One region of the Erwinia amylovora genome, then DNA from elsewhere that is predicted to be linked to it. Evidence: predicted binding sites of a transcription regulator. Region 1 holds the regulator's gene; each other region holds the start of a gene.
The links. Region 1 encodes PhoB, which activates phosphate uptake and scavenging genes when phosphate is short. Its sites were predicted from a motif close to CTGTCATAAAACTGNCNNAT; they were not measured.
Positions count from the first base shown of each region.

Region 2: a site for PhoB is predicted at 6,915-6,934, ahead of glpT (glycerol-3-phosphate transporter). Genes of this name have one in related genera too.
Region 3: a site for PhoB is predicted at 2,446-2,465, ahead of phoA (alkaline phosphatase). Genes of this name have one in related genera too.

Region 1 is NZ_CP066796.1:1,014,423-1,025,152, forward strand. It holds gene JGC47_RS04670 (cell envelope integrity TolA C-terminal domain-containing protein) at 1-149, opposite strand, end outside; gene JGC47_RS04675 (CsgG/HfaB family protein) at 494-1,168, shown strand; gene JGC47_RS04680 (DUF4810 domain-containing protein) at 1,185-1,535, shown strand; gene JGC47_RS04685 (DUF799 domain-containing protein) at 1,535-2,185, shown strand; gene JGC47_RS04690 (AAA family ATPase) at 2,235-5,597, opposite strand; gene sbcD (exonuclease subunit SbcD) at 5,594-6,817, opposite strand; gene phoB (phosphate response regulator transcription factor PhoB) at 6,992-7,681, shown strand; gene phoR (phosphate regulon sensor histidine kinase PhoR) at 7,704-9,017, shown strand; gene JGC47_RS04710 (PstS family phosphate ABC transporter substrate-binding protein) at 9,036-9,959, shown strand; gene JGC47_RS04715 (cobalamin-independent methionine synthase II family protein) at 10,229-10,730, shown strand, end outside.
Region 2 is NZ_CP066796.1:3,531,271-3,542,000, reverse strand. It holds gene pldA (phospholipase A) at 1-720, shown strand, start outside; gene recQ (ATP-dependent DNA helicase RecQ) at 783-2,615, shown strand; gene rhtB (homoserine/homoserine lactone efflux protein) at 2,675-3,298, opposite strand; gene pldB (lysophospholipase L2) at 3,410-4,402, shown strand; gene yigL (sugar/pyridoxal phosphate phosphatase YigL) at 4,463-5,263, shown strand; gene glpT (glycerol-3-phosphate transporter) at 5,438-6,769, opposite strand; gene JGC47_RS16075 (YehS family protein) at 7,156-7,626, opposite strand; gene metR (HTH-type transcriptional regulator MetR) at 7,730-8,668, opposite strand; gene metE (5-methyltetrahydropteroyltriglutamate--homocysteine S-methyltransferase) at 8,819-10,730, shown strand, end outside.
Region 3 is NZ_CP066796.1:2,166,477-2,177,206, forward strand. It holds gene JGC47_RS10075 (hypothetical protein) at 207-425, opposite strand; tRNA gene JGC47_RS10080 (tRNA-Ser) at 650-737, shown strand; gene phoA (alkaline phosphatase) at 993-2,396, opposite strand; tRNA gene JGC47_RS10090 (tRNA-Ser) at 2,637-2,724, shown strand; partial or broken gene JGC47_RS17635 (nitroreductase family protein) at 3,687-4,440, shown strand; gene phoH (phosphate starvation-inducible protein PhoH) at 4,517-5,305, opposite strand; partial or broken gene efeB (iron uptake transporter deferrochelatase/peroxidase subunit) at 5,813-7,098, opposite strand; gene efeO (iron uptake system protein EfeO) at 7,105-8,235, opposite strand; gene efeU (iron uptake transporter permease EfeU) at 8,292-9,125, opposite strand; gene putP (sodium/proline symporter PutP) at 9,342-10,730, opposite strand, start outside.

The DNA of each region.
Region 1 (10,730 bases):
TGTATTCGCTGTTTCATGGTCGTCAGATAAAGACACAGGTCAGCAGACGCGTGGTCAGCGCATGACGGTGCTGTATTGCTGGTTGATTGACAAGCTGTCAGCAGCCCGGCAATACTGAACAGTGCCGAAATGAAAAAGCGTTTGAACATATCTGTTATTCTCCTGACTTGAGTTAAATGAACGACTGATACTGCTTTGCTTAAGTTTACATCTGAATATAATACGCTGTTAATTTTTGAAAACCTCGCGCAGCGTATGTTTTTCAGATTTACCTCTGATTTAACTTAAGTTTGATTGATATTTGTCTGGCGGCATTTTTAGCGGTAAAACAGGTTAATTAAAATAAGCTTTTAGTTTTTTTTGAAATTATCATGTGCTAAATTCCAGCCTCGAAATACGTTATGCTTTTTAACCGATTGTCATTCATGTACTGAGTCCTGATTCGGTATTTTTCTCTGTCTTTTGAATATAAAAACACACACAGGAATAAGAAATGAAATCCACATGTCTTGTTGCTTTAGCTGTATTAAGCTCATCACTTCTCACCGGCTGTGCTACTGAATCCTCTCGTTCTGTTGCTGCGCCCCAGGTCGCGGCCGCAACCCAGCCACAATATCAAGGGGTGAAAAGCCCGATTGCCGTTGGGAAATTTGATAATCGTTCTGCCTATATGAACGGTATTTTCTCAGACGGCGTTGACCGTCTGGGTAACCAGTCGAAAACCATTCTTATCACGCATTTGCAGCAAACCGGCCGCTTTAACGTGCTTGACCGTGCCAACCTTGACGAACTGAAAGCCGAAGCGCAGTACAAGCGTAGCCAACAGTCAATTAAAGGGGCTAACTTCGTCATTACCGGTGATATTACCGAATTCGGTCGTAAGGAGGTTGGAGACCAGCAGTTATGGGGCATTCTCGGCCGTGGTAAGTCTCAGGTTGCTTATGCCAAAGTAAACCTGAACGTGGTGGATGTTGCCACCTCAGAAGTGGTTTATTCCGTGCAGGGGGCCGGTGAGTACAGCCTGTCTAACCGTGAAATTATTGGCTTTGGCGGCAGCGCCAGCTATGACTCCACGCTGAACGGGAAAGTGATGGATTTAGCCGTGCGTGAAGCGGTCAATCACCTCGTTAATGGTATCGAATCTGGCGCATGGCGTCCGGTAAAATAATAAACAGAGAGTAAAAATGAAAGCGATTAAAATAATTAGCGTAGCGACAGCTGCCTTGCTAATGGCCGCCTGCGCTGGCAAAAAAGAAACCACCTATTACTGGGGCGATTATCAGTCCACGCTTTACGGCTATTACCAGCATGATAAATCACCGCAGCAGCAGATAGATTCACTGAATGCCATCGTGGAACAGGCTAAGGCGAAAAATAAGCCGGTTCCCCCTGGGCTGCATGCACAGCTCGGTCTGTTATATGCAGATACCAGCCGTCCCGATCTGGCGTTGCAACAGTTTAATACGGAGAAAACACTGTTCCCGGAATCTGCGGCCTATATGGATTACCTGATGCGCAATAAGGCGAAGAAATAATGAAAATATCAACTATTGTTGCACTCGCCTCTGTACTGGTATTAAGTGGCTGCGCCAGTAAAAAAGCCCCGTATGATTACAGCGCATTCCGCGCCAGCAAACCCGCCTCGATTGTGGTTCTGCCGGCGAAAAACAGCAGCCCGGATATTAATGCTGCCCACAGCCTGGTGTCCGTAGTGACCACGCCGTTGGCCGAATCCGGTTACTATGTTTTCCCGGTAGCGGTGGTAGAAAAAACCTTCGAGCAAAACGGCCTCTCCAGCGCGTCAGATGCACAGGCGGTCAGTAGCGCGAAACTGCACGAGATTTTTAACGCCGATGCCGCGCTGTATGTGGATGTGCTTGAATATGGCACAAAATTCATGCTGATTGACAGCGTGACTCAGGTCGGCGCCACGGCGCGTCTGGTTGATTTACGTAGCGGTAAGCAGATCTGGTCCGGAGCGGGCTTTGCCTCTGACGCTGATAACAGCAATAACAACGGCATTATGGCGATGCTGGTCACGGCGGCAATTAAACAGATCTCCAGTAATATCACCGACAAGAGTCACGATATTGCAGTGATTACCGCAACTAACATTCTCACCGCAGACGGCGCTGACGGCAGTATCCTGCCGGGGCCGCGTGCCAGGTTGAAAACGACCAGGTAACCCGTGTGCTGTTATGGGGCGACCGGTCATTGAACAGGTCGCCCTGTGATTAACCGACGGGCAGCTCCAGCCTGCTGTAACCCAGGCCGTTAACCTTCCTCAACCTGATCTGCACCGCAATCCGCTCTTTCATTGCCTCGACGTGGCTAATCACCCCGATGGTTTTGCCGCTGGCGTTAAGCGCATCCAGCGCATCCAGCGCGCTGTCCAGCGTTTCGGCATCCAGGGTGCCGAAGCCTTCATCAAGAAACAGCGATTCAATGCGGGTTTTATGGCTGACTAAATCTGAAAGCGCCAGCGCCAGCGCCAGGCTGACGAGAAAACTCTCGCCGCCGGACAGCGTGCGCGTATCGCGCCGGGTCTCGCCCTGCCAGGTGTCGATCACCTCTAATTCCAACGCTTCTTCTTGCGGTTTACGTTGCAGCTGATAGCGATCGTGCAGGCGGCTTAGCTGGTTATTCGCCAGCCACACCAGATGATCGAGGGTTAATCCCTGGGCAAAGCGGCGGAACTTACTGCCGTCTTTGGAGCCAATCAGATCGTGGAGATAGCTCCAGTCTTCCACCTGCTGTTCATTGGCCGCCACCTGCACCAGCAGCGCCTGCTGCTGTGAACGGCGGGCGGCATCGTGTTCGAGCTGCTGGCGCAGCTGCCCCTGCTGGCTGGCCAGTTCACGCAATTGCACACTGAGCGCCTGCAGACTGGCCTGCAGCGCCTGCTGCTGCGCCGTCAGGTTTTCCGGCTGGCCGCTGCGGGTTGTCGCCTCATCAAAGCGTGACTGTAGGGTAATCAACTGTTCACTAAGTGATTTATGCTGCCCGGTCAGAGTATTTATTCGATCCTGCTGCATTTGCCACTGTTGTTCATACTGGCGCAAGGTTTGCAAATGCTGTTCTGACTCGCTGTTCAGCCGCTGCCTGACGGTGGCGACCAGCGCATCGCCAAACAGCCGCTGGCGCTGCTGCTGGCGTTCGCTCAGGATTTGCTGCTGTTGCTGGCTGCGGGCATCCAGCACGTCAAGACGCGCCTGCTGCTGCACCCGCTCCTCCTCCAGCGCCTGCTGACGGCTGCCGAGCGCCGCCAGTTCGGGCAACAACGCTGCCAGCTCGCTGGCGTTCTGCTGCCACTGTTGCCACTGTTGCTCACGGGTTTGCAGCCAGCCTGGATAATCACCGTCCTCCGGCAGCTGAAGCTTCAGCTGCGCGAGGCTTGCCGCCAGTTCGCTACGCAGCTGCCGCGCCCGCTGCCGATCCTGCTCCAGCTGCTGCTCCAGCTCGCTCAGGTTGTGGCGTGCCGCCGTTATCTCCTGCTGGTGCAGGGCGGTTTGCCGTTCAAGCTGCTGCCACGCCTGCTGCTGCTGATACAGCGCCTCCTGCTGCTGCTGGCGGTGGCGCATCGCCTGCTCCAGGCGGTTGAGCTGCTGCTGAAGCTGGTTCTCCTGCTGCTCCTGCTGTGCCAGCCAGTCGCGGCACTGCTGCTGCTGATCGGGAGTGAATTCCAGCGCCAGCAGGGCGGCGGCGCTGTGCCACTGCTGTTGCAAATCCGATGCCTGACGGGCAAGGTCGAGGTCGTCCTGCTGCTGGCACTGCTGCTGTTGCTGCTGCTGCTTTAGCCGTGCGCTACAGGCGCTGCCCTGTTCGCCGAGCACCCGGACCTCTTCCCTCAGGGCGTTGAGCCGTTGCTGATTTTCTGATGGCTCCAGCGCCTGATATTCGGCAATCGCCGGATGATTTTCTGACCCGCACAGCGGGCAGGGCTGCCCCGGCTCCAGCAGGGCGCGCTGCTGCTCCAGGTCGGCAATGCGCTGCTCCAGCCTGCAGCGCTTGTCAAGGTCCTGCTCATGCTGGCGTTTCTCCGCCCAGCGGGCGCGCAGGGTTTGTAACTGCTCACTGCTTTGCTGTATCTGATGCGCTAACGCCTGGCGTTCCTGCTTTAGCCGACTGCGCCGTTCACTAAGCTGCTGCCACTGCGGCAGCAGCGTAGCCAACAGCAGGCGTTGCGGGCGCAGCTGGCTGAACTGCCCCAGCGCGTTGTGCAGGCTCTCCGGTGAGTGCTGCTGCTGTAAGGCGGCCAGCGCCTGTTGCGCCTGGTTAAGGTTCTGCTGCGCCGATCCAAGCTGCTGCTGCAGCGGCGCAGCCTGCTGGCTAAGCTGCTGAAGAGCCTGTTCCTGCTGCTGCACCTTTTGCTGCCGGGCCTTCAGCCGTTGACTTAGTGCTGAAAGTGACTGCTCACTTTGCTGCTGCTGGCTGAAACGTTCACGCCACAACGGCAGATATTCGCCGTAATGGGAAAAATGGGGATGTGCTTCGCGCCACTGATTAAGCTGCTGCTGCTGCGCCTGCCTGTCCTGCTGAAGTTGCTGAATTTTAGCGCTTTCCTGCAGGCGAGCAGTTAGCGATTGTTGGTGCTCACTTCGCTCGCGGGCCAGCTGCTCAGACTGTTCGCCCAGCGTGGTGAGCTGGTGATCCAGAGGAATGACCTGCTCGGTCATCAGCGTTTCCTGCTGTTGGCGAAGCAGTTGGTGATCCTCGTGGTTCTTCAGCGCCTGCTGCTGCTGAAGATCTGCCGCAGCAAGCTGCTGCCGGGCCTGCTGTAGCTGTTCATCCAACTGCTGGCGCTGGCGGGAAAGCTGCTGCTGCTGCTGCTGTAATCTGTCCAGCTGTTGCAGTTCCTGTAACGTCTGCTGCTGGCTTTGCTGCTGTGAAGTGAGTGCCTGCTCATCGGCAATCAGCTGTGCCAGCTGGCCAGCCAGGTTTTGCTGCTGCTCCTCGCCCAGCAGATCCATCGCCGCAGCCTGGGCGCGCAGCCCGTCCAGCGCCGCTTTCGCCTCTTTGTGGCGCTCGAATACCGCCGACGACAGGCGGCCGTAGATCTCGGTGCCGGTCAGCTCTTCCAGCAGCTCGGCGCGATCGCTCGCTTTGGCATTGAGGAAAGCGGCAAACTGCCCCTGTGACAGCATCATCGATTTGGTAAAACGCTCGAAGTTCAGCCCGGTCAGGCTGGTGATAACATCCTGCTTCTCTTTCGCCTTATCGGCGACGATATGATTATCTGCGCAGCGCGCCAGCTCGACGCGCGGCGCCTGCAGCTTGCCGTCAACGGCACCGCGTGCGCGGTTCTGACTCCAGAATGCGCGCCAGGCAACGCCTTTTACCTCAAATTCCACCTCCGCGAGACATTCGGCAGTATCGCGCGTCATCAGGTCGTTCTGTGACTGGGTGATGCTTTTCAGGCGCGGCGTCTCGTGGTAAAGGGCAAGGCAGATGGCATCGAGCAGGGTGGTTTTCCCTGAGCCGGTCGGCCCGGTGATGGCAAACAGGCCATTGCTGGCAAAGGGTTCTGCGGTGAAATCGATTTTCCATTCGCCCTTCAGCGAGTTAAGGTTTTTAAAGCGCAGGGTAAGAATTTTCATGATGGCTGCTCCTCATGGCGCACCGCTTCCAGCGTCTGCGCAAACAGCGCGCGCACGCGTTCCAGCCGCTCCGGCTGTTCCGGTTCTGATCCCAGCCGCCGTGCAAACACCTCTTCAACGCTCAGTTCACTCAGGGTTTCATTATTCTGGCGTGCTATCACCTGCTCACGCTGTTCGCGGCTGCGGCGCAGCAGTACCACTTCCACCGGCAGCGCGGCGGTCAGTTCCTGTATGCGGCGCTGATGGTCGCTAAGGTAAGCATCGGTAACGATTTCAATATCCAGCCAGGTGGTTTTGCCCTGTGCATCAGGCACCAGCAGTGCCAGCTGCTGCTCAATCTGTTCCAGTGAGCCTTTGATCATCTGCATCGGCTGAAACAGCGGGATCGGCAGCGCGGTCACCTCGCTAAGCTTGCCTGCACTGAAATCAACGCGCATCACGCTTTTAGCCTTGCCCAGTTCGTCAAAACTGAGTGGGATCGGCGAGCCGCTGTAGCGGATATGCTCGCTGTCAGCGATGCGCTGGGCGCGGTGGATATGGCCAAGGGCGATATAGTCCGCCGGGGGAAAGCAGTCGGCCGGGAAGGCGTCCAGCGTGCCGATATAGATATCGCGTACCGCGTCGCTTTTGGTCACGCCCATCGTGGTCAGATGACCGGTCGCGATAATCGGTAGCGCTAAACCGAGAGCATCGCGCTGCGCCAGCGCTTGCTGCCAGCAGCGCTGATAGTGTTCGCTGATGGCTTCCAGCAGGCTCTGCTGTTTTTCACGCCCCGACTGCCCGCTCTGGCTGCGCAAAATATCACGCGGACGTAAAAACGGAATGGCGCACAGCAGGGCGCCCGGCTGGCCGTCGCGGCGGTTCAGCACCAGCACCTGCTGACGGATATCGTCACAGGCTGCGGCAATCACCCGGGTATTCAAACAGGCCAGCAGCTCACGCGACTCATTCAGCGTGGCGACCGAATCGTGATTGCCGCCCAGCACCACCAGCTGGCAGCGGGTTGGCTGCAACTTGACCACAAAGCGGTTGTATAGCTCACGGGCGTAACTCGGCGGGGTGCCGGTATCGAAGATATCGCCCGCAACGATAATCGCATCGGCCTGCTGCGCTTCTGCCTGTTCCAGCAGCCAGTCGAGAAAAGCCTGATGCTCGGCCGCCCGGCTTTTGGTGTAGAAAAACTGGCCGAGATGCCAGTCGGCCGTATGAATGATGCGCATGGTGCTCCCTTCATGGCAGAACGCGAAGCGGTGATTATAAACCTAAAGCCGCACGGATATTTAATTCGTTGCCTCTCCTTTCCTGAGGGTGCTTTTTTCATAAAATTGTCATAAAACTGACGCATAATGGCGCGGCATATCCCGTGACAATCTGTCACCGCAGCAGGAGCAATAATGGCAAAGCGCATTCTTGTGGTCGAAGATGAAGCCCCAATCCGTGAGATGTTGTGTTTCGTTCTGGAACAAAATGACTATCAACCGATAGAAGCCGCGGATTATGACAGCGCGCTCAGTTTGCTGATTGAACCCTGGCCAGATTTGATTCTGCTGGACTGGATGCTGCCCGGTGGCTCCGGCATCCAGTTTATTAAACACCTGAAGCGTGAAGCGATGACGCGCGACATTCCGGTGATGATGCTGACCGCCCGCGGCGAAGAAGAAGATCGCGTGCGTGGCCTGGAAGTCGGCGCTGATGATTACATCACCAAACCTTTCTCCCCGAAGGAGCTGGTGGCACGGATTAAAGCCGTGATGCGGCGCATTGCTCCGATGGCGGTAGAAGAGGTGATTGAGATACAGGGGCTGACTCTCGATCCGTCGTCTCACCGCGTGATGTCAGGCACCCAGCCGCTGGATATGGGGCCAACCGAATACAAACTGCTGCACTTCTTTATGACGCATACGGAGCGCGTATACAGTCGTGAGCAGTTGCTAAACCACATATGGGGAACTAACGTTTATGTCGAAGACCGTACCGTCGACGTTCATATTCGCCGTCTGCGCAAAGCGCTGGAACTGAGCGGGCACGATCGTATGGTGCAGACGGTTCGCGGAACAGGTTATCGTTTCTCTGCACGTTATTGATCGCTCGCACGGAGTCTGAATCGTGTTGGAACGCCTCTCCTGGAAGAGATTACTGTTTGAGCTGCTGCTTGCCAGCCTGCCGGCGCTGATTATCGGACTCATCGTGGGCGGGTTGCCCTGGCTGTTGCTGGCTTCCGCGCTCTGCGTGCTGGTTTTTCACTTCAACAATCTTCTGCGCCTGTCGCACTGGCTGTGGGTGGACCGCAGCATCAACCCGCCCAGCGGACGCGGCAGCTGGGAGCCTCTGTTCTACGGCCTGTATCAGATGCAGGCGCGCAACCGCCGCCGCCGCCGGGAACTTGGCCATCTGATTAAACGCTTTCGCAGCGGAGCAGAATCGCTGCCGGATGCGCTGGTGTTGACCACCGACGAGGGCACGATTTTCTGGTGTAACGGGCTGGCTCAACAGCTGTTGGGGCTGCGCTGGCCGGAAGATAATGGTCAGAACATTCTCAACCTGCTGCGTTACCCCGAATTTACCCGCTATTTGCGCCAGCGTGATTTCGCGCATCCGCTGACGCTGGTTTTGAACAGCCAGCGCCATCTGGAGTTTCGCATTATGCCCTACAGCGAAGGGCAGTGGCTGCTGGTGGCGCGCGATGTGACGCAAATGCACCAGCTGGAAGGGGCGCGCCGCAACTTCTTTGCCAATGTGAGCCACGAGCTGCGCACGCCATTAACCGTGTTGCAGGGGTATCTGGAGATGATGAATGACCCGGTGCTGGAAGGTCGCCTGCGGGCTAAAGCGCTGCAAACCATGCAGGAACAGGCGAAACGCATGGATAGCCTGGTGGGTCAGCTGCTGACGCTGTCGCGCATTGAGGCGGCTCCGGCGCACGACCTGCATGAAATTGTTGATGTCCCAATGATGCTGCAGGGTTTGCAGCGTGAAACGGAATCGCTCAGTCAGGGGCGTCATCAAATCCAGTTCAACAGCGACCCGAATCTACGCGTATATGGCAATGATGAACAGCTGCGCAGCGCCATCTCCAACCTGGTTTATAATGCGGTGAATCATACCCCCGACGGCACAAGGATTGTGGTCAGCTGGCAACGCAGCGACCGGGGAGCCGAGTTCAAGGTCGCAGATAACGGTCCGGGCATCGCGCCAGAGCACTTACCGCGTCTGACTGAACGTTTCTATCGCGTTGATAAGGCACGATCCAGACAGACCGGGGGAAGCGGGCTGGGGCTGGCTATCGTAAAACATGCGCTCAGCCACCATAATGCGCGGCTGAATATCAGCAGCGCGCCGGCAGCTGAAACCTGTTTCAGCTTTCAGCTGCCGCTCAGGATGATTGTGGGTGCTGAACCGGGCGGCTGCATGCGGCCTTAATCACACGGAACTCTCACCATGAAAAATCTCATCGCGCTGGCGTTGCTGCTGATCTGCATAGCGGCTAAGGCCAAAGAGGGCATGCTGGCGGGTAATTTGAACAGCGTCGGCTCCGATACGCTTGGCAACCTGATGGCGCTATGGGGAGATCACTTCAGCCAGCAGTATCCCGGCGTGAATGTACAGATCCAGGCGTCGGGATCGTCTACGGCCCCCACGGCGCTGGCGGCCGGGGCTGCGCAACTGGGCGCGATGAGCAGGCCGATGCAGGCAGCAGAACGCCAGCTGTTTGCAGATCGTTATGGTTATCCGCCGCTGGCGGTGCCGGTGGCTATTGATGCGTTGGTGGTGGTGGTAAATCAGGATAATCCGTTAGCCGGACTGAATGCCCGCCAGCTGGATGCTATTTTCTCCGTCACGCGGCTTTGCGGAGGAGCGCTTTCCCCCCATAGCTGGGGGGATCTGCAGCTGACTCAGCCCGGCTGGGCGCAGCGCGGCATCCAGCGCTTTGGCCGTAATTCTGCCTCTGGTACGTGGGGGTTTTTCAAACAGCAGGCGTTGTGCAACGGTGATTTACGCCGTGATGTTGGCGAATATCCTGGCTCTGCGGCGGTGGTGCAGGCGGTTGCCGGTTCGCTCAACGGCATTGGCTATGCCAGCGCCGGATTTCATCTTAGCGGCGTTAAAGTGCTGCCGTTGGCGCGAGATGAGAATAACTGGATCAGCCCCACGGCTGAAAATATCCGCAGCGGCCGTTATCCCTATGCGCGTCCGCTTTACATCTATGTCAATAAAGCGCCGGACAAACCTCTGGAGCCGCTTACCGCCGCGTTTCTCCGCCTGGCGTTATCGGGCGCTGGCCAGGCGTTGGTCAGTCAGGCTGGCTATCTGCCCCTATCTGAAGCGCAAAGGGAGCAGGCGCTGGCGATGATGGCGCAATAATGACATCAGTTTGCAGCAGTGATGAGGTTGCAGAGCCGCCAAAGAAGGGCTTTGAGTCAAATGCAACGCCGTTCGTTACCGAACGTCCCCGGTCTTTTTCAGCATAATGAATTTTTCTCAGTCACCATGAAATTTTGTCGTTTGCGAGATGGGGATCCTCATGACACTGTGAGAAACGGATATTTAGACGTCCAGAAGTCTAAAATAACCCACCGTAACTATTGCGCGGCGCAATGATCCGCCCGCGTGCAGGCCAGGAGTGAGCTGACATGACAACATCCGTACCTTATCGCGCTGAAGTGGTTGGCAGCTTTCTGCGCCCTGCAGCAATTAAGCAGGCGCGCCAGCAGTTTGCCGCCGGTGAAATTGACGCGGCTGCGTTACGCAGCATTGAAGATGAAGAGATCCGTAAAGTGGTTGCCAGCCAGCGAGCCAGCGGCCTGCAGGTGGTGACCGATGGGGAGTTCCGTCGCGCCTGGTGGCACTTCGACTTCTTTGACGGGCTGGATGGCGTAGAGCGCTACGAAGCAGAGCAGGGCATTCAGTTTAACGGCGTGCAGACAAAAGCGCGTGGCGTGAAGGTTACCGGCAAACTGGGTTTCAGCCATCACCCGATGTTAGAGGATTTCCGCTTTCTGCAAAGCATCAGCGGGGATGCCGTGGCAAAAATGACCATTCCCAGCCCCAGCGTGCTGCATTTCCGTGGCGGGCGTAAGGTCATTGATGCGCAGATTTATCCGGATCTGGACGTCTATTTCGACGACCTTGCAC
Region 2 (10,730 bases), 1.3 Mb from region 1:
CCTTACGAAAGTAATTATCTGCTGTATACCGATACCAGCAATCTGAATAAGGAAGCGATCCAGTCCTACAGCTGGAGCGATAAAGCTAAGCACGATGAGGTGAAATTTCAACTGAGCCTGGCTTTCCCGCTGTGGCGCGGTATTGTTGGCGATAACTCGGTGCTGGCCGCTTCCTATACCCAGAAATCCTGGTGGCAGCTTTCTAATCGCGGTGCATCTTCACCGTTCCGCGAAACCGATTATGAACCGCAGATCTTCCTTGGCTGGGCCACGGATTACCGGTTTGCCGGCTGGACATTACGTGATGTCGAAACCGGTTTCAATCATCAGTCTAACGGCCGTTCTGAACCGACCTCACGCAGCTGGAACCGGGTCTATGCGCGTCTGATGGCTGAAAACGGTCACTGGCTGGTGGAAGTCAAACCCTGGTACCGTATTCCAGAAAGTGAAAATAATGATGATAACCCGGATATCACCAGGTACATGGGGTATTATCGCCTGACGGTGGGCTACCAGTGGGGTGACAGTATCTTCAGCCTGAAGAGCAACTACAACTGGAACAGCGGCTACGGCGGTGCCGAGCTGGGCTGGAGCTATCCCCTGACTGAGCATGTGCGCTTTTACACCCAGGTGTTCAGCGGGTACGGGGAGTCTCTGATCGACTACAACCATCGCCAAACGCGCGTTGGTGTCGGCGTAACGCTCAACGACCTGTTCTGAGGTCACAGCAACCGGGTGGAGCTGCCCGGTTGAATTTATGTCATTGCAGATATGGGGACAATGTGTCTACGGCAGCAGTCATCAATAACGAAGCGCTGGCAGACCAGGTATTGCGTGATACCTTCGGCTATCAGCAGTTTCGCCCGGGACAACAAACCATCATCCAGGAATCGCTGAACGGGCGTGACTGCCTGGTGGTGATGCCAACCGGTGGGGGCAAATCGCTCTGCTATCAAATTCCGGCGCTGGTGCGTCAGGGACTGACGCTGGTGGTGTCACCGCTGATCTCGCTGATGAAAGACCAGGTCGATCAGCTGCTGGCCAACGGGGTAGCGGCGGCCTGTCTCAATTCGACGCAAAATCGTGAAGAACAGCAGAACGTGATGGCAGGCTGCCGCAGCGGAAAAGTGCGTTTGCTCTACATTGCTCCTGAACGCCTGATGATGGACAACTTCCTTGAGCAGCTGACGCACTGCAACCCGGCGATGCTGGCGGTGGATGAAGCCCACTGTATCTCGCAGTGGGGCCATGATTTCCGCCCGGAATATGGCGCTTTGGGCCAGCTGCGTCAGCGGCTGCCTGACGTCCCGGTGATGGCGTTAACGGCGACAGCGGATGAGACCACCCGCAACGATATTGCCCGCCTGTTACAGCTTAATGACCCGCTGATCCAGATCAGCAGTTTCGACCGGCCGAATATTCGCTACACGCTGGTGGAGAAATTTAAGCCGACCGAACAGCTGCTGCGCTACGTTCAGGACCAGCGCGGCAAGTGTGGCATTATTTACTGCAACAGCCGGGCGAAAGTTGAAGATACCGCTGCCCGCCTGCAAAGCCGTGGTTTGAGCGTCGGGGCTTATCACGCCGGAATGGATAACGCGCACCGCGCCCAGGTGCAGGAAGCCTTTCAGCGCGACGACCTGCAAATTGTGGTGGCGACGGTGGCATTTGGGATGGGCATCAACAAACCCAACGTGCGCTTTGTGGTTCATTTCGATATCCCGCGCAATATCGAGTCCTATTACCAGGAAACCGGCCGTGCCGGGCGCGATGGCCTGCCTGCTGAAGCCCTGCTGCTGTACGATCCGGCCGATATGGCCTGGCTGCGCCGCTGTCTGGAGGAGAAAAAACAGGGGCCACTGCAGGATATTGAACGTCATAAGCTGAATGCGATGGGGGCCTTTGCCGAGGCACAGACCTGCCGACGTCTGGTGCTGCTGAACTATTTCGGTGAAGGGCGTCAGCAGGCGTGCGATAACTGCGATATTTGCCTGGATCCGCCGCGTCGCTACGATGGCCTGGTCGAAGCGCAAAAAGCGCTTTCCTGCATCTATCGCGTCGGCCAGCGCTTTGGCATGGGCTATATCGTTGAGATCTTGCGCGGTGCCAACAACCAGCGTATTCGCGATATGCAGCACGATAAGCTGCCGGTTTACGGCATCGGGCGCGATCAAAACCATGAACACTGGACCAGCGTGCTGCGCCAGCTGATCCACCTCGGTTTGGTGACGCAGAATATCGCTATGTACTCGGCTCTGCAATTAACCGAAGCCGCCCGTCCGGTGCTGCGCGGTGAAGTGTCCCTGTTGCTGGCCGTGCCGCGCCTGGTCAGTGTGAAAACACGCGGCAGCAGCCAGAAATCCTTCGGCGGCAACTACGATCGCAAGCTGTTTGCCAAATTGCGCAAACTGCGCAAAGCGATTGCCGATGAAGACAACCTCCCGCCCTACGTGGTGTTTAACGACGCGACGCTGATTGAAATGGCGGAGCAGATGCCGATCACCGCATCAGAGATGCTGAGCGTTAACGGCGTCGGGCACAAAAAACTGGAGCGCTTTGGCAAGCCGTTCCTGTTGATGATAAAGGAACATATCGACGGCGGTGATGACGAATAATCTCCGCGCCGCCGCTCACGCAAAAGCAGGTTCCTGGCACGGAGCCTGCTTTTTTTTGTTCAGGCAATGCGTCGTGCTGAAGCCAGTAAAGCGCCCACCGCCACAAACAGGCCGCCGAAGAGGCGGTTGAGTAATTTCATCTGCTGCGGGCCTTTGATCCACGCTGAAATACGTCGCGCCAGCGTGGCGTAACCCATCATAACGAAGATATCGACCACTACCGTCGTCGCGCCCAGAACCAGATACTGCATCGCCTGTGGCTGATGCGGCAGGATGAACTGTGGGAAAAGAGCCGCCAGGAAGACGATACTTTTGGGGTTGGTCAGGTTCACCATCACCGCACGCTTAAACAGCTTGCGGCGCGGCATCGCTGCGGCCAGCGCGTTCAAATCTATCGCTCCGGCAGATCGCCACTGCTGAATGCCGAGCCACACCAGATAAGCCGCTCCGGCCCATTTCAGGAACTCAAAGGCCAGCAGCGACTGCGAGAACAGCGCGCCCAACCCGACACCGACCAGCACGATGTGCAGCGACAACCCCACCTGCAGGCCAGCAATAGAGGCGACAGCGCCGCGATAACCGTGGCTGATGCCGGTGCTCATGGTATTGATGGCGCCGGAACCCGGCGACAGGCTTAAAATGAGGGTTGTTAACAGATAGGTCAGCCACCACTCAGTCGTCATGGTAAAACTCCCGTAAAACGCTCAATTGTGACACAATACGTTATTGTCGAACGCCTTGCTACGGGTCACTCTGTTCCCGTTGAGATAAGTGCTCCGTGTGGAAAACGCCTGATGAAACTACACCAGAAAAGCTGGTTAACGCGTGAAAAAGCCTTCGCGGCTTTTGCCACCGGCCCGTTGCTGGATTTCTGGAGGCAGCGCGAAGAGGGCGAGTTTTCAGGAGTGGATAACGTACCGATCCGCTACGTCCGCTTCATCTCATCGCAACATGACAAGGTGATATTACTGTGTCCGGGGCGCATTGAAAGCTATGTCAAATACCCGGAGCTGGCCTACGACCTGTTTCATAGCGGATATGACGTTTTCATTATCGATCATCGCGGGCAGGGGCGTTCGGGCAGACTGCTAAAGGATTCGCATCGTGGGCACGTTGTGGCGTTTGAAGACTACGTTGAGGATCTGGAAACGCTGTATTTACAGGAGATCGCCACACGCCACTATCGCCATCGCTATGCGCTGGCGCATTCAATGGGCGGGGCGATCCTCGCCCTGATGTTGGCACGACAGCCTGCAGCCTTTGACGCGGTGGCGCTGTCTTCACCGATGTTTGGCATTTTCCTGCCTTTGCCATTATGGATGGCGCGCCGCATTCTCAACTGGGCGGAAAAACGCCCGACGGTACGCGATGATTATGCGCTGGGTACCGGGAAGTGGCGTGCGCGCCCGTTTGCGATAAACGATCTGACGCATAGCCGCGAACGCTATCGCCGCAATGTGCGTTTTTATGCTGACGATCCCGGTATACGCGTTGGTGGCCCGACCTATCACTGGGTGCGGGAAGGCGTGCGGGCCGGGCAACGCGTTTTGCGCCAGGCCGCACAGATTTCCACCCCGCTGCTGCTGCTGCAGGCCGCTAACGATAAGGTGGTCGACAACCGTGCTCAGGACCTGTTCTGCCAGATGATGGTGGCCGCGGGTCAGCCCTGTCAGGGGGGGAAGCCGATGATTATCGAGGGTGCGCGCCATGAGATCCTGTTTGAGCAAGACCGGATGCGCGCAGCGGCGCTTGAAGCCGTCCTCGCCTTTTTTGCCCGCCATGCCTGAGTGGCCAGAATTAAATTACCGGTGGGCGCTTCCCGCCGGAGAATATTAACCAGAGGTGTTATGTACCGTATTGTTGCTTCAGACCTGGACGGCACGCTGCTGCTGCCAAACCACACGCTTTCCCCCTTTGCCCGCGAAACGCTGCAGCTGCTAACCGCTAAAGGCATTCATTTTATCTTCGCCACCGGACGTCACTATATTGACGTGGCGCAGATGCGTGACAGCCTCGGCATTGATGCCTGGATGATCACCTCTAACGGCGCACGCGTACACAACACCGCCGGTGAACTGATATTCAGTCAGAATCTTGATCAGGATATCGCGCGCGAGCTGTTCACCATGCAGCATACTCATGCGGATATCTGTACCAATGTTTACCGGGACGAAGAGTGGTTCCTGAATCGTCATCGTCCCGGTGAAATGGATTTCTTCCAGGAATCTGACTTCACCTGTCAAATTTACCAGCCGGGGCAGCTGGCGGCCGACGGCATCAGCAAAGTCTTTTTCACCTGTGCCATTCCTGAACTGCTGATCCCGCTGGAGCAGGCGCTGATAGCGCGCTGGGGCGATCGGGTAAACGTCAGTTTCTCATTGCCAACCTGTCTGGAAGTGATGGCCGGCGGCGTCTCAAAAGGCCACGCGCTGGATGCGGTAGCAAAATCACTGGGCTATTCGCTGCGCGAGTGCCTCTCTTTTGGTGACGGCATGAACGACAAAGAGATGCTGCGCATGGCGGGTAAAGGTTACATCATGAATAACGCTCATCAGCGGCTGAAGGACGTACTGCCAGAACTGGAAGTGATCGGTTCTAACGGCGAACAGGCGGTGCCGCACACTCTGCGCAGACTGTTTGGCGTTTAGAAAACCGGTACAGGCTGTGTAGCGACTTGTTACGTCTGCTGCCGCCACATTCGCCAGATTTAAACAGGCAGAGCGTGCTGCGGCAGATCGGCGAATGGCGCCGCGATGGGCATGGGCTGGTAGTCGCGGCCGAAGCCGCTAGCGAAAACGATTTACAACCTCAGGCGTCCTTCATTAAGTTGTGCGCTGCTTTTTCTCACTGAGCATGGTCATGACCAGCAAAATAACGGCCAGCACGCAGCCGCCCACCATCATGATAAAGCCACCGTTCCAGCCGAAATAGTCGACGGTGTAACCGACGAGGACGCTGGCGGCGACTGAACCGCCCAGATAGCCAAACAGCCCGGTGAACCCGGCGGCGGTTCCTGCCGCCTTTTTAGGGGCCAGCTCCAGCGCATGCAGGCCAATCAGCATCACCGGCCCATAAATCAGAAAGCCGATAATGATCATACAGGCCATATCCACGCCCGGATTCCCGGCCGGATTTATCCAGTAAACAACGGTAGCGAGGGTCACCAGCAGCATAAAGAAAACGCCGGTCGCGCCGCGGTTGCCTTTAAAGATCCTGTCCGACATCCAGCCGCACAGCAACGTACCGGGAATACCAGCATATTCGTAAAAGAAGTAGGCCCATGAAGACGTGTCCAGGGTGAAGTGTTTCACCTCTTTCAGGTAGGTCGGTGACCAGTCGAGGATGCCGTAACGCAACAGATAAATAAACACGTTGGCCAGCGCGATATACCACAGCAGCTTGTTGGGCAGGATGTACTGCTTAAAAATCTGCTTAGCGGTCAGCTCTTGTTCATGCTTTTCATCGTAATCAGGCGGATAGTCATTTTTATACTCTTCAATCGGCGGCAGGCCGCAGGACTGCGGGGTATCACGCATCAGCGCAAAGGCGAAAATGGCGACCAGGATAGCGGCAAAGGCCGGCATATACAGCGCGGCTTTCCAGTCGTTGAACCAGGCCATGCCCAGCAGAAACAGCAGCGGAGGAATACCGCCGCCGACGTTATGCGCGCAGTTCCATACCGATACGATACGGCCGCGCTCTTTTTGTGACCACCAGTGCACCATAGTGCGCCCGCAGGGGGGCCAGCCCATGCCCTGAAACCAGCCGCACAGAAACAGCAGAACGAACATCACCATAATGCCCGATGTCGCCCAAGGCACGAAGCCCATAAACAGCATCACGGCCGCGGCGAGGAGCAGTCCGGCAGGTAAAAATATGCGCGGGTTGGAGCGGTCAGAAACCGAACCCATAATGAATTTAGATAACCCGTAAGCGATTGAAATACCTGAGAGCGCAAAACCGAGATCGCCGCGTGAAAAGCCCTGCTCAACCAGGTAAGGCATCGCCAGCGCAAAGTTTTTACGCACCAGATAATAGGCGGCGTAGCCGAAGAAAATGCCCAGAAAGATCTGCCAGCGCAGCTTGCGATACAGCGGATCGAGGCGGTCGCCATCAACGCGAGGTTGATGCACGGCGGGTTGGAAAATACTCAACGGTTAAGCCTCCCGTGGCTCAGATACGGATATCCCGGTGAAATGTGCCGGGGAAGAACAACACGCAGCCGCGCATGGCCGCCATGTTCCATTGCGCACACAGCCTGGCAGCTGTCGGTAAAAATGACCGTGAAGAGAGGCACAAATGTGACATTTTTATGACGTTATGGCGCTGAATGTGACCAGAGATCGCTGTCTGGCTTCACACTGGCAGATGACATCGTTAACCGCATCGCGTTTGTGACACGGGCGGATTATCGGGTTCGTTTGCGGATTGCTCGTGCTCACAAGAAAGCATTTTACCGCAGGGATGGCGCATGGGGAGGAGAATGATTAACGCCATGCGGGGCGGTTAAATAGCGTTAATCAGTCACAATGCGGTGAGCTTATTTTTTTGCCGGGCGGATTTTCATCGTCAAACCTTTAAGGAAATTACGCAGGATCTGATCGCCGCATTCGCGATAGTTCTTGTGCCCCGGTTTGCGGAAGATCGCCCCAATCTCCGACTGACCCACCGCAAAATCAGCACTTTTTAACAGTTCGATGATGTCGGTCGTTTTCAGGTCGAACGCCACACGCAGCTTCTTCATCATGATGTTGTTAGTCATCTTTCGCTCGATGGAAGGGGCTGGTGCGTCTTCGCTTTTGCCACGGCGTTCAAAAATCAGGCCATTAAGAAAGTAACCCATGATGACATCGGGGCAGGGGCGATAGCCTGGCTCATCTTCTTTTTTCAGCAAGCTGTGCACTTCGGCTTCGGTGACTTCGCTCTCTGCCCGCGCCAGAATGCTTACAACTTGAGCATCGCTTAAATTCAGCATGTATCGCACGCTGCGCAGGACGTCATTATTGGTCATAAAAACTCTCTTCAGTGAAACTGTTGCAGTGCGCGCAGTATACCCCTTCATTGCCAAAGCTGCATCCCGCTAAACAGCCGCCTGCTCAATGCCGACGCCTGGCTCAGACGTTGTAAGCAGAAGGGAGTGGCGTTCCGGGACGTGATGCATCGCGTACCCGTGGTAAATGTTCACAGGCGTGCTGACGCGCGGAACGGGTAAACGCCTCAATCACAGGCTGACGCTGTTCACCGTCGCGCACTGCGGCATACAGCCGGCTCCACAGGCCATCGCCCAGCGCTTTAGTGACCACCAGTCCCTGGTGCTCAAAGCTCTCTACCACCCAGTGCGGCAGGGCAGCGATACCCATGCCGGCTGAAACCATCTGAATCAACAGCAGCGTATTATCCACGCTTTTCAGCGCCGGACTGACGCCCGCGGGTTGCAGGAAATGACGCCAGATATCCAGGCGCTGACGCTGCACCGGGTAGATCATCAGCACTTCGCTGGCGAGATCCTGGGGTGAGATAACCGTCTTTTGCGCCAGTGGATGGTTGGGAGCCAATACCAGGCGTACTTCAAAATCGAACATCGGCGAATAAAACAGTCCGCTGCGCGGCAGAATATCGGATGTCAGCACCACATCCAGCTCGCCCTGTTGCAGAGCCGGCTGCGGGTCAAAGGTGACGCCGGATTTAAAATCCATCACCACCTGAGGCCAGCTTTGGCGGAATTCGTTAAGCGCCGGGGTCAGCCACTGAATACAGCTGTGGCATTCAATGGCGATACGCAGCGTGGTTTGATGCGGTTCGTGGCAGGCCTGTAACGCCTGCTGTATCTGCGGCAATACCTGCTCAGCCAGCTGTAGCAGAACTTCGCCTTGCGGCGTGAAGCGCAGCGGCTGGCTTTTACGCACAAACAGTCGGAAACCAAGACGTTGTTCCAGGTCACTGAACTGGTGTGACAACGCCGACTGTGTTTGGTGAAGCTGGGCGGCAGCGGCGGCCAGCGAGCCGGTATTTTGCAGAGCCTGAAGCGTTCGCAGGTGTTTGAGTTCGATCATGAGAGTCCTTCACATCGACAGTGAATATTTTGCGCTTGTGGTTAATACAGTACCTGCGGATTATAGCGGTGTAAACATCTGGACGTCCAAATGAATATCGAGTAAATCAGGACGTGTTCAGCTAACGATTAATGTAAAGAGGCACAACTGATGACTATTCTGAACCATACTCTCGGCTTCCCCCGTGTCGGCCTGCAGCGCGAACTGAAGAAAGCGCAGGAAAGCTACTGGGCGGGTAACAGCACCCAGGAAGAATTGCTGGCAGTTGGACGTGAGCTGCGCGCCCGCCACTGGCAGCAGCAGAAAGACGCTGGCGTGGATCTGCTGCCGGTAGGTGATTTTGCCTGGTACGACCACGTACTGACCACCAGCCTGCTGCTGGGTAACGTGCCGGCACGTCACCAGAATAAAGATGGTTCAGTTGACCTCGATACCCTGTTTCGCCTGGGCCGTGGCCGTGCACCGAGCGGTGAACCCGCCGCTGCAGCAGAAATGACCAAATGGTTTAACACCAACTATCACTACATGGTGCCGGAGTTTGTGCAGGGCCAGCAGTTCAAACTGACCTGGACTCAGCTGCTGAATGAAGTCGACGAAGCGCTGGCGCTGGGTCATAAAGTGAAACCTGTGCTACTTGGCCCGGTGACCTATCTGTGGCTGGGCAAAGTGAAGGGCGACCAGTTCGATCGCCTTAACCTGTTGCAAGATATTCTGCCGGTGTACCAGCAGGTGCTGGCGGAACTGGCTAAGCGCGATGTCGAATGGGTGCAGATTGATGAGCCGGCGCTGGCGCTGGAACTGCCCGCCGAGTGGCTGGCTGCCTTTAAGCCCGCTTATGACGCGCTTCAGGGGCAAACCAAACTGCTGCTGACCACCTATTTCGACAGCATTGGCCAGAACCTTGAAACCATCAGCGCGCTGCCGGTTCAGGGGCTGCATGTTGATCTGGTGCACGGTAAAGACGACATCGCCCTGCTGAACAGCAAAGTACCGGCAGACTGGCTGCTGTCCGTTGGTGTGATTAACGGCCGTAACGTCTGGCGTGCGGATCTCAGTAGCTGGTTTGAACGCCTGCAGCCGCTGGTTGCACAGCGCAAACAGCTATGGATTGGCTCCTCCTGCTCACTGCTGCACAGCCCGATCGACCTGAGCGTGGAAACCCGCCTGGACGAAGAAGTGAAAAGCTGGTTTGCCTTTGCCCTACAGAAGTGCTCCGAGCTGTCACTGTTAAGCAATGCGCTGAACAACAATGACCCGGCTTCACTGGAAGCATGGAGTGCGCCAATTCGCGCCCGTCAGCACTCTACTCGCGTGCACAATGCCGCCGTCGGCCAGCGTCTGGCAGCGATTTCACCGCAGGACAGCTTGCGTAAGAACAGCTATCAGGTACGTGCTGAAGCCCAGCGTCAGCGCTTCCAGCTGCCGGCGTGGCCAACCACGACCATCGGTTCATTCCCGCAAACCACGGAAATTCGCGGGCTGCGACTCGACTTCAAACAGGGCCGTCTGGACGGCACCCGCTACCGCACCGGCATCGCCGGGCACATTAAGCAGGCTATCGTTGAGCAGGAGCGCTTAGGGCTGGACGTGCTGGTGCACGGCGAAGCGGAGCGTAACGACATGGTGGAATACTTCGGCGAACACCTTGACGGCTTCATTTTCACGCAGAATGGCTGGGTGCAGAGCTACGGTTCACGCTGCGTGAAGCCGCCGGTTATCATCGGTGATGTCAGCCGCCCGGAAGCGATTACCGTAGAATGGGCAAAATATGCTCAGTCACTGACTGACAAGCCGGTAAAAGGCATGCTGACCGGTCCGGTAACTATCCTGTGTTGGTCATTCCCGCGTGAAGATGTTTCGCGTGAAACTATCGCCAAACAGATTGCGCTGGCGCTGCGTGATGAAGTTGAAGATCTGGAAAAAGCGGGCATTGGTATCATTCAGATTGATGAGCCTGCACTGCGCGAAGGGCTGCCGCTGCATCAGTCCGACTGGGCGGCTTATCTGACGTGGGCGGTCGATGCCTTCCGTCTGAACGCCGCCGTGGCACAGGACGACACCC
Region 3 (10,730 bases), 1.2 Mb from region 1:
TCCAGAGATGCATGTGACAATGTCACGTATTAAGCTGTTCAGTTATTTCCTTACGCTTTGCCGGCCAATAACAGGGGCCAACCGTTGCGACTTGACATTTAACACGTGATTTCCAGGAAAATCCATCTTACCGTGCGGGCGCAAACAGGCAGCAAAGCAGCCATTGTTGTGGCCAAATCCTCCAAATCATCATTCTGCTTGTAAGTTTAAGCGGTCAGAACCTGTGGTCCTGATGGCATAATGCTGTCTTCATTCAGGCATAGCGCCTGCGCGATATTGTTCATCGCATCACCGGGCAAAGTGACGGCCGCATTGTACGGGCTGACAGCCATCTCTTTAGGCGACCAGAATGCGTGATCCATCGGCGACCGTGGCTGGTTGACGACATCCCGCGCTGCCCGCAGATCGACTTCAACCCGATGCACAGCGAGCGCCAGATTAATCAGGAACGCGCCGGGTTCAGGTGGGTGCCGAAGGGCGGCTTTTTTATTTGCGTTAACGCTTTGAAAAGACTGCACTGTTGATGATTAAAACAGCAAACTGCTGTAAAAGTGACTAAACGCGCATCATTTCCTGCAATGACAGTTGACCACCGCAGACGATTTACTTACATTAGCGCCCGTCAGCAATTTGATTGTGGCGACAAACTGGTGAGGTGTCCGAGTGGCTGAAGGAGCACGCCTGGAAAGTGTGTATACGGCAACGTATCGAGGGTTCGAACCCCTCTCTCACCACCATCTTAAAAGAGAAAGCCCGAACTCACGTTCGGGCTTTTTTTTATACCTGTTCCCGGATGAGAGAGGGAGTGAAGAACCCTCGTCAGGGTTCGACAAAACGGCAGGACCGCCGTTTTGCACAGCCACAGGCTGCCCGAAGGGCCGGGCACAGGGATGTGCCCGGTGATCCCCCTCTCTCACCACCATCTTAAAAGAGAAAGCCCGAACTCACGTTCGGGCTTTTTTTTATGCCTGTTCCCCGGTAGGAATTATCTCTTAATGCATTCCCAGCGCCGCCTTAATGGTATAAAACAGATCCGTCTGGTCAGTCAGCCCCACCACATTCGCCGCATGTGGACCGTACGCAGCAATACGCAGCTGGCTACCGGTATGCCCCTGTGACTCTTCTTCCGAGTTACCGTAACTGATGGTCATCGGGCTGCCGTCTTTGGTGATCAGCGTCTGCGTCAGGCCCGGAGCCTTGCTGTCGTTAGCGATAATCTGGCTGGAGTGGGCATGGTCGGCGGTGACGATAACCAATGTATTACCATCTTTGCGGGCGAATTGGAGCGCCTTTTGCACTGCTTCATCCAAATCGACCGTTTCGCCGATCTGCCCACACGGATTCGCCGCGTGATCCTGCTTATCAATAGAGGCACCTTCAACCTGCAGGAAGAAGCCTTGCGGATGGCTGCTCAGTAACGTAATGGCTTTATCGGTCATCTGCGCGAGAGTTGGCGTGGAGGCAGGACGTTCAGCGTTGACTTCACAGGTGACCGGTTTAGCGGCAAGATTACCGTGATAGCTGGCCTTAGGCCCTTTCCAGCGCACCGGCATATTACCGACGGCAAACAGTCCCAGTACCGGTTTCTCATTGCTGGCGCTACTGAGCGAATTCATCCCGTCGAGGTCGCTGACCAGCTGATAGCCACGCAGCTTCGCCTGCGCTTGCAGTGTTTTACCCTGCCATTCGCCGCCGCGCGCGGTTTCCGCAAAGGTTTTTCCACCGCCGCCGAAATTGACGTCTGCGCGTGTATTCAACAGCTGTTCCGCTATCGACCCCTTACCGCCGTTCTCAAGGGCATTGGTTGAACACAGTTCGCTGGTTTCTACCGGGCCATAACACTTACGTGAAGTGACATGGGCAATCTGCGCCGCCGGCGTTGCGTCCTCCAGCTCCGCAGTAGAAACATTGCCGGTCGCCCTGCCAGCCCCCTTCGCCAGTTCAAGCAGCGTAGGATGAGCCTTACCCGTAACATCAACCCCGATGGCTCCATTGTAGGATTTCACCCCGGTCGCCCAGGCGGTGGCCGATGCTGCAGAATCGGTGACGTAATCGGGCTTATGCGTTTTCTTATCCAGTGCATAGTGGGTGTACTGCCCCGTGAGCGGCAGTGCGTCGATGCCTTTAAAGAAACCGCCCGCCCCTTCGGCATAGTTACGTGCCGCTGTGATCTCAGAATCACCCATGCCATCACCGATCAGCAAAATGACATTTTTCGCCCTGCTATTGCTCAGAGCGGCCTTAATCGCTGCGGTTTGGTCGATGTCCAGACGACGAGCGCCACCCGGCTGGGTGATATCGCCCCGGGCTGCGCGATGCCAGCTAGCAATATCGGCAACGGCAGAGGAACAAATCAGTGAACTTATTATTGACAGTGCCAGGGCTTGGTGTTTCATACAGAGGATCTCCATAAATAAATTTCGCGAAATATTTCAGGAGGCCAGTCTGCGATACAACTGTTTCATTTTCGCGACAGGCCGATGACAAAAAGATGGCAATGAGATACAACCAGCGCCAGATCTCCCGGTTGCTTATGAGCTGCGCAAACGCCAGCCCGGGGGAAAATACTGCTTGACCCACTCGCTGCTACTGCCTATAGTAGCGCCCCGTCATCCCCTGTGGTTGGCGGAAAAATAGGTGAGGTGTCCGAGTGGCTGAAGGAGCACGCCTGGAAAGTGTGTATACGGCAACGTATCGAGGGTTCGAACCCCTCTCTCACCACCATATTAAAAGAGAAAGCCCGAACTCACTTTCGGGCTTTTTTTATGCCTGTTCCCGGATGAGAGAGGGAGTGAAGAACCCTCGTCAGGGTTCGACAAAACGGCAGGACCGCCGTTTTGCACAGCCACAGGCTGCCCGTAGGGCCGGGCACAGGGATGTGCCCGGTGATCCCCCTCTCTCACCACCATATTAAAAGAGAAAGCCCGAACTTACGTTCGGGCTTTTTTTATGCCTGTTCCCGAATGAGAGAGGGAGTGAAGAACCCTCGTCAGGGTTCGACAAAACGGCAGGACCGCCGTTTTGCACAGCCACAGGCTGCCCGTAGGGCCGGGCACAGGGATGTGCCCGGTGATCCCCCTCTCTCACCACCATCTCAAAAGAGAAAGCCCGAACTCACGTTCGGGCTTTTTTTATGCCTGTTCCCGGATGAGAGAGGGAGTGAAGAACCCTCGTCAGGGTTGGGCACAGGGACAACGCCGGGAGCGCTTCGAACGACGCTTGCGTCGGCCCTAAGGGTGAGTCTTATGGATGAGACGAGTCATCAGCGAGTGATCCCGCTATCAACACCCTCTTCACAGGTCGATGGCAATATGCTGGTACAGGCGACCTGGAGCATTTCCTTTCCCCCCGACACCGGCCTCAAAAGGCCATTCTCGCTACATTTCGTTATGTTTAAATTTATTGTCACCAACAAATTATCGACGCTAAGCATGTCAGCTTTGCGATAGGTCCTGTGAGTCAGTGTGGCAAGTCACAATGCACTGCTGTCCGGCAGGCTGCGCCTTAAAGAGAAAGGGTCAGTTTGATCATTCAGACTGGTTAGGGAAAGTGACTGAGCAACCGCTCCTGGACTCTTCCGCCAGGCAAAAGGCGATATGCAGCACAAACTGACTATTGTTTATTGCAAAATATTGATTGTCTTCCCCCCCCACTTCACTACTTATTCGTACAATGCCGGGTGCCCGATGAATGAAATAACCCAACGGCTGAAAAGCCATCGCAGCACCCGCAGCTATTCAGATAAACCCGTCCCTGAAGAGGTGATGGATGACGTTATCGAAGCGGCCTGGCGTGCGCCAACATCGGTAAATTCACAACAGGTCTCGCTGGTCGTGGTTCGCGATGTGAAACCCGCACGCGCATTGCTGAACTGGCGGGTGGCCAGGCATGGATTGCCCAGGCCCCGGTAGGTATGACCGCGGTGCCGGACAGGTTTAAAAGCCAGCAGGGCATTGCCGCCGAGGGTAAAAACAGATTGTCCATCGAAGTAGTGAAAGCCTGATCTGCGGCTCGACCGATGTCGGGATTGCGCTGGGTGCACTGATGACCGCCGCTCGCTCGCACGGTTTGGAGATAGTCCCGATTGGCGGTATCTGCCGCGAACCGCAAGCAATGATTGAATTGTTGCAGCTGCCGGAACTGACCTTACCGGTAGCGGGCCGGGTGCCAGGCTATATTGACCCGCCCGCTATTGACCCACCCGCTGTTGAAAAACCGCGCATGTCGTTGGTCGGTTTTCGTCATTGAGGGCGCTAAAACACCAGCGTACTGTCAGAAGTGATCGAAGCTTACAACCCGCTGCTGAACGACCGCTGGCGGCGAACCGGCCGTAAAGACGGGGAAAACGGGGGCAGCAATATCGCCAGCGATGACCAGCATATTTACTTCCCGCAGGTGCAACCGACAATACTCAAACAGGGTTTTGGCGTGAATAAGTAACAGCAAGAAAGCCCGGTACGACCGGGCTTTCGCTATCAACTGGCCGGGGTTACATCAGCCCCGTGACGACAGTCAATTAACCATAGGCCAGCAAGGCATGCTGGCACAGTTCAGAACGGACGCAGTCACGTTGAGTAAAACGCACCACGCCTACCATATCATCTTCACTGAAGCGTGCCAGCGCATCGCTAAGCCCGGACTGTACGTGGGCGGGCAAATCACACTGGGTAATGTCGCCATTAACAATCACCGTGACGTTCTCGCCAAGGCGGGTTAAGAACATTTTCATCTGGGCAGCGGTGACATTCTGCGCCTCATCGAGGATCACAACAGCGTTTTCAAACGTCCTGCCGCGCATATAGGCAAACGGCGCAATTTCCACCTTGCCGATTTCAGGACGCAGGCAGTACTGCATAAAGGAAGAGCCAAGGCGTTTAACCAGAACGTCGTATACCGGTCGGAAATAAGGGGCAAATTTTTCTGAGATATCCCCCGGCAGGAATCCCAAATCCTCATCTGCCTGCAGCACCGGGCGCGTGACAATAATCCTGTCAACATCCTTGTGTATCAGGGCCTCTGCCGCTTTTGCGGCGCTTATCCACGTTTTACCACAGCCTGCTTCGCCGGTGGCGAAGATCAATTTTTTGCTTTCTATGGCGGTAAGATAGTGCGCCTGTGCTTCATTTCTGGCTTCAATAGGCGAATGGTCACGGCTGTCGCGTGCCATACCAATCGAGTCCAACCCACCCATTTGCACCAGCGAGGTGACCGATTCTTCTTCACGCTGACGGTGACTGCGTGAATCGCTACGAAGCACACGTTTTGCTTCACGACGCGCTTTGATCACTGCTTTCTGTCTTCCCATAGTGGCACCTTACAGTTGGTTTCATTTCCCGCATCAATGTCACTGACGCGATTACGTGAACGCTTTAGAGGTTTTGGCTTCCTTTAAGCCTTGTACGGCCGTTAAAACAGATGCACGGCAAAATAACGCTGCAATGCACCGTAAAGGACTATAAGCACAGAGTTGTGGTTGGATAATAAAAGGAGTGAAGGTTGGAGAGGAGAAGGATTCTCCACATGTTTTCAGGTTGAAACGCCGTTTGGTTAATGGTCCGCTAAAGGACTTCTGCATCCGCTCTCTCCACAGTGATGTACGACATGCGAGATACAACAGCAATTTCATATTCTGCATTATAGCTAAAAAATGCAACACTTTTTTTACGGCCGTTATAACAAAACAGCCAGTTAAGGTCATGTTTGCGGCGAGTTTATGTGTTGCAGCGGCATTATTTGAATCAGCCCGGACAGGATAACAGAGCGATATTATCGAAAGACGATCAGCGGATTAATATCAATCCGCTGATTAAAATCAGGACGAGAACAGTCCTTGAGCCAGATAATGTTTGTCATCTGGTACTCCTGGCAAAGCAAAGAAATAACCGCCACCAACAGGCTTGATATACTCTTCCAGCGCTTCCCCATTCAACCGCTGCTGTACCGTCAAAAAGCCTTTTTCCAGGTCATGCTGGTAGCAGATAAACAGCAGCCCCATCTCCAGCTGACCGGAATGAGACACGCCAAGCGAATAGCTGTAGCCGCGGCGCAGCAGCAGGCTGCTCTGCGTTTGCGCGGTACGCGGATTGGCCAGACGAATATGCGCATCCAACGGTATTACCTCCCCTGCCGGATCGCTGTCATAGTCCGGTAGATCGTGCTCTTGCTGCATCCCTAACGGCGCACCGCTGTGTTTCTCGCGGCCAAATATGGTTTGCTGTTCGCGTAGCGGCGTACGATCCCAGAACTCGACGTGAAACTGGATGATGCGCACGGCCTGATAGCTGCCCCCAATCGTCCATGCCGGCTCGCCCTGCTGTTCACTCACCCACAGAATGTTGTCCATTAATCCGCTATCGGCAGTATCGGGGTTGGCGGTGCCATCCTTAAAGCCCAACAGATTAATTGGCGTTTCTTTGCCCCTGCTGCGTGCCGCATGGTTAGAGATAAACCCTTCACGCCGCCAGCGTACGCTAAGCAGGTCCGGCGAATGCTTGATGATATCGCGCAACGCGTGGATCGCCGTATCGTTAGTGTTTGCGCAAATTTGCAACAGCAGGTCGCCGTGACACAGGCTGCCGTCCAGCGCATCGTTGGGGAAACGCGTCATGCGCTGAAGCTTCAGCGGTTTCAACGCCTGCAAGCCGTAACGCTCGTCAAACAGCGAGCTGCCGACGGAAACGGTTATGGTCAGATTATCCGGCCAGATCTCCTCGCCAAGAATACCGGAGTCCATTGGCGGAAGCTGCGGATTGGTCACCAACGGCGCTTTCCCCCCCGGGTAAGAAACGCAATACGCGCGGTCAACAGCCTGAATAAACGCTCAAGTTCGGACTTATCGCTGGCCAGTACATCAAATGCCACCAGCATCATCGCCGCCTGTTGCGGCGTGACGATCCCGGCCTGATGAGCGCCGAAGAACGGCTGGCGTTCTTCACGCGTACCGGGTGAAAGCGTGCCCGGTGAAGAGGTGTTGTCAGCAGCTGATGCTGCATGAACCGGGCAACCGCCCGTCACCGCCAGAGCACCACTAAGGATGCCCATTCCTTTAAGTAAACGGCGGCGTGACGCTAACGCCACCCCGTCAACTGTTTTTGCCATGGCTGATTAATCCAAACCCAGGGTGCCGCGCAGCATTGAAAGATCCTCGGCCAGCGCGGTAATCGGGCCTTTCAATGCATTGCGATCGGCATCGGTTAACTTATCGTACGATTCATAGCCTTCTTTGGTGCGGTACCTGGTCAAAATGGTATCGACCTTGTTGAAGTTACCGTCCACTTTCGCCAACAGTTGTGGGTCGGCTTTTTCTACCAGCGGGCGCAGCAGGTTGACAATTTTCTGCGCGCCGTCAATGTTGGCCTTGAAATCCCACAGGTCGGTGCGGCTGTAGCGGTCTTCCTCACCTGAAATCTTGCTGGCGGCGATCTCTTCGATCAGGCCGGCAGCGCCTCCCACGACTTTACCCGGCGGGAAAGCCAACTCGTTAATACGGGTTTGCAGATCCAGCACGTTTTTGTACAGCTGGTCGGCAAACTTATCCATACCTTTAGTGGTGTTATCTGCAAACAGCACTTTTTCCAGTCGATGGAAGCCGGTAAAGGCCGGGTCTTCTGCTTTTTTCTCGAAGTCATCCTCACGCGCGTCAATGGCGCCATCCAGATCGGAAAACAGTTCGGCGATAGGCTCAATGCGCTCATAATGCTGACGGGTCGGCGCATACAGCGCCTTCGCCTTGTTGACATCCCCTGCTTTCACCGCGTCGGTAAACGCTTTCGTCGCGGCCACCAGCTGTGCAACTTCCTGGGTAACATACAGCTTGTAATTCGCTATCGGCCCCACCAGCTGCAGCAGGTCCGGCTTGCCGTCATTGGCCTGATGACTGTCGCCAGCTTTAACAATCAGCTTGCCCTTCGGGTTGCTTAACAGACCACAGGTCATGTCATATTCCCCCGGCTCCAGGTTAGCCGTCATCTTCTGCGTAAAGCCTGGCGCGATATTTTCGCGCTCTTCCACCACCATCACCCCTTTGAGGATCTCCCACTCAAGTCCTTTCTGGCTGTTATTTTTGATGATGAACTGGGTTTTACCGGCAGCAACCGTCAGCGTCATTGGCTCGCACTGTCGGTCGTTCACACTGACTTTAACCTGAGGGATATCCGCAGCCAGCGCAGCGGTGGATGAGGTCAGAACCGCCAGCATTGTCACATTCAGTGCCTGACGGCGAAATTGTCTGGTCATAATGTCATTCCTGTCAGAGAGTTAAAACCGGCAGGTCGGCGACCTGCCCGGCAGAATCAGCGTGCTGCGGGGGCGGCAGAGGATGAAGCGCGCCCCGGCATCATGAATAACAGCAGTGCAGGTACCAGATAGATTAACCACATCGCCACTTCACTGACGCTGGGCGCTTCCTGATAGCCCAGCAGGCCCTCTAACAAAGTGCCAAAGATGCTGTGGGTAGAGAGGGTTTGGCTGAAGTCAAACGCCACCTCCTGAAAATGGTTCCACAGTCCGGCTTCATGGAAGGCGCGCACGGCGCCTGCTGCCAGCCCTGCGGCGACGAAGATGATAAACAGGCTGGTCCATTTGAAGAAGCTGGCCAGATTGAGGCGCACCCCGCCCCAATAAATCAGCATACCGAGCACGACTGCTACGCCCAAGCCAAGCATCGCCCCCAGCGGCGGCGCATAGCCTACGTCCTGCTGAAAAGCGGCCAGCAGGAAGAAAACCGATTCAAGACCTTCACGCGCAACGGCGAGGAATACCATCAGGATCAGCGCCCAGCCTCTGTTGCTCCCTTTCTGTAACGCGCTGTCAACCGCATCTTCCAGCTGCGCCTTCACGTTACGTGATACTTTGCGCATCCAGAACACCATCCAGGTGAGTACCACTACGGCGATGACGGCGACCAAACCTTCGAACAGCTCCTGCTGTTTCTGGGGAAATTCACCGGTGGTCTCATTGATAAACCAGCCCAGCCCCAGACACAGGGCGACAGCGGCGAACACGCCAGCCCACATGGCAGCAAACCACTGACGACGCCCGGTCCGTTTCAGGTAGCTGGCGATCAGGCTGACAATCAGCGCCGCTTCAAGCCCTTCACGTAACATGATAAGAAACGGGACAAACATGCCTCATACCTCGAAAGAGTAGATTACCGTCAAAGCGGGTAAATAAAAGTAAAATGCGAACGATAGGGATTATCATTATCGTGCAGGGAAATACAAGTCAGAAGTGGATCTTTTTTATGCGGATTTATGGCAGCCGGGCGCTGACATAAGCGTCTCTTAACTGAGATGCGGGATAATGATGCGCCGGGCCAAATGGCACCGGCGCAGAAGGACGGCTTAATCGGCCTGATATTCCGCTTCGGCAGCGGCGAAACGCTGCTGTGCGGCGGCTGATGGTGGTGTGTCAGCCAGACTGAATAGCACAATAGCGATGCTGGCAAACAGGAAGCCGGGGATAATCTCGTAGAGATCCAGCCAGGCGTATTGTTTCCAGATAAGCACGGTTGCAGCACCAACAATCATCCCGGCCAGAGCGCCGTTACGCGTCATACGCCGCCAGATCAGTGATAACAATACGACCGGACCAAATGCCGCGCCGAATCCGGCCCAGGCATAGCTGACCAGGCCCAGCACACGGTTTTCCGGGTTGGCTGCCAGCGCAATCGCAATGACCGCCACCAACAGCACCATGACGCGCCCCACCCATACCAGCTCTTGCTGGCTGGCACCTTTACGCATGAAGTTTTTGTAGAGGTCTTCAGTCAGCGCGCTTGAGCACACCAGCAGCTGACAGCTTAGCGTGGACATCACCGCAGCCAGAATGGCCGACAGCAGGATCCCGGCAATCCATGGATTAAACAGAATGCGCGTAAGCTCAATAAAAATGCGTTCACCATTTTTCGTTACCTCTCCCGCATGTTCAGGATGGTTCTCAAAATAGGCGATACCGAAGAAGCCGACCGCCACCGCTCCCATCAGACACAGGATCATCCAAATCATGCCGATACGGCGCGCCGAGCGAATAGAACGGTGTGAATCAGCCGCCATAAAGCGCGCCAGAATATGCGGCTGACCAAAGTAGCCAAGACCCCACCCGAGCAGCGAAATAATCGCCACAAAGTTAAGGTTCTTCAGCATATCCATATTCTGTGTGCTTTTGGCAACAATCACCTGCATTGCATCGCTCAGGCCGCCGACGGCAACGATAACCATTACCGGCGTCAGGATCAGCGCAAAAATCATCAGGCCGGCCTGCACGGTATCAGTCCAGCTCACTGCGAGGAATCCACCGACAAAAGTATAAACGATAGTGGCGGCAGCACCGGCCCACAGCGCGGTTTCATAGCTCATACCGAAGGTGCTTTCGAACAGACGCGCACCGGCTACCACGCCGGAAGCACAGTAGATGGTGAAGAACACCAGGATAACCAGCGCCGAAATCACCCGCAGCAGCCTGCTGCCGTCTTCAAACCGGCTGGAGAAGAAATCCGGTAACGTCAGGGCATTGTCGTGATGTTCGGTCTGCACGCGCAGACGCCCGGCGACAATTTTCCAGTTAAGGTATGCACCCAGCGTCAGGCCGATGGCGATCCAGCTTTCTGAAATTCCCGACAGGAAGATTGCTCCCGGCAAGCCCATCAGCAGCCAGCCGCTCATATCTGACGCTCCGGCTGACAATGCCGTCACCACGCTGCCCAGACTGCGGCCTCCCAGAATATAGTCATC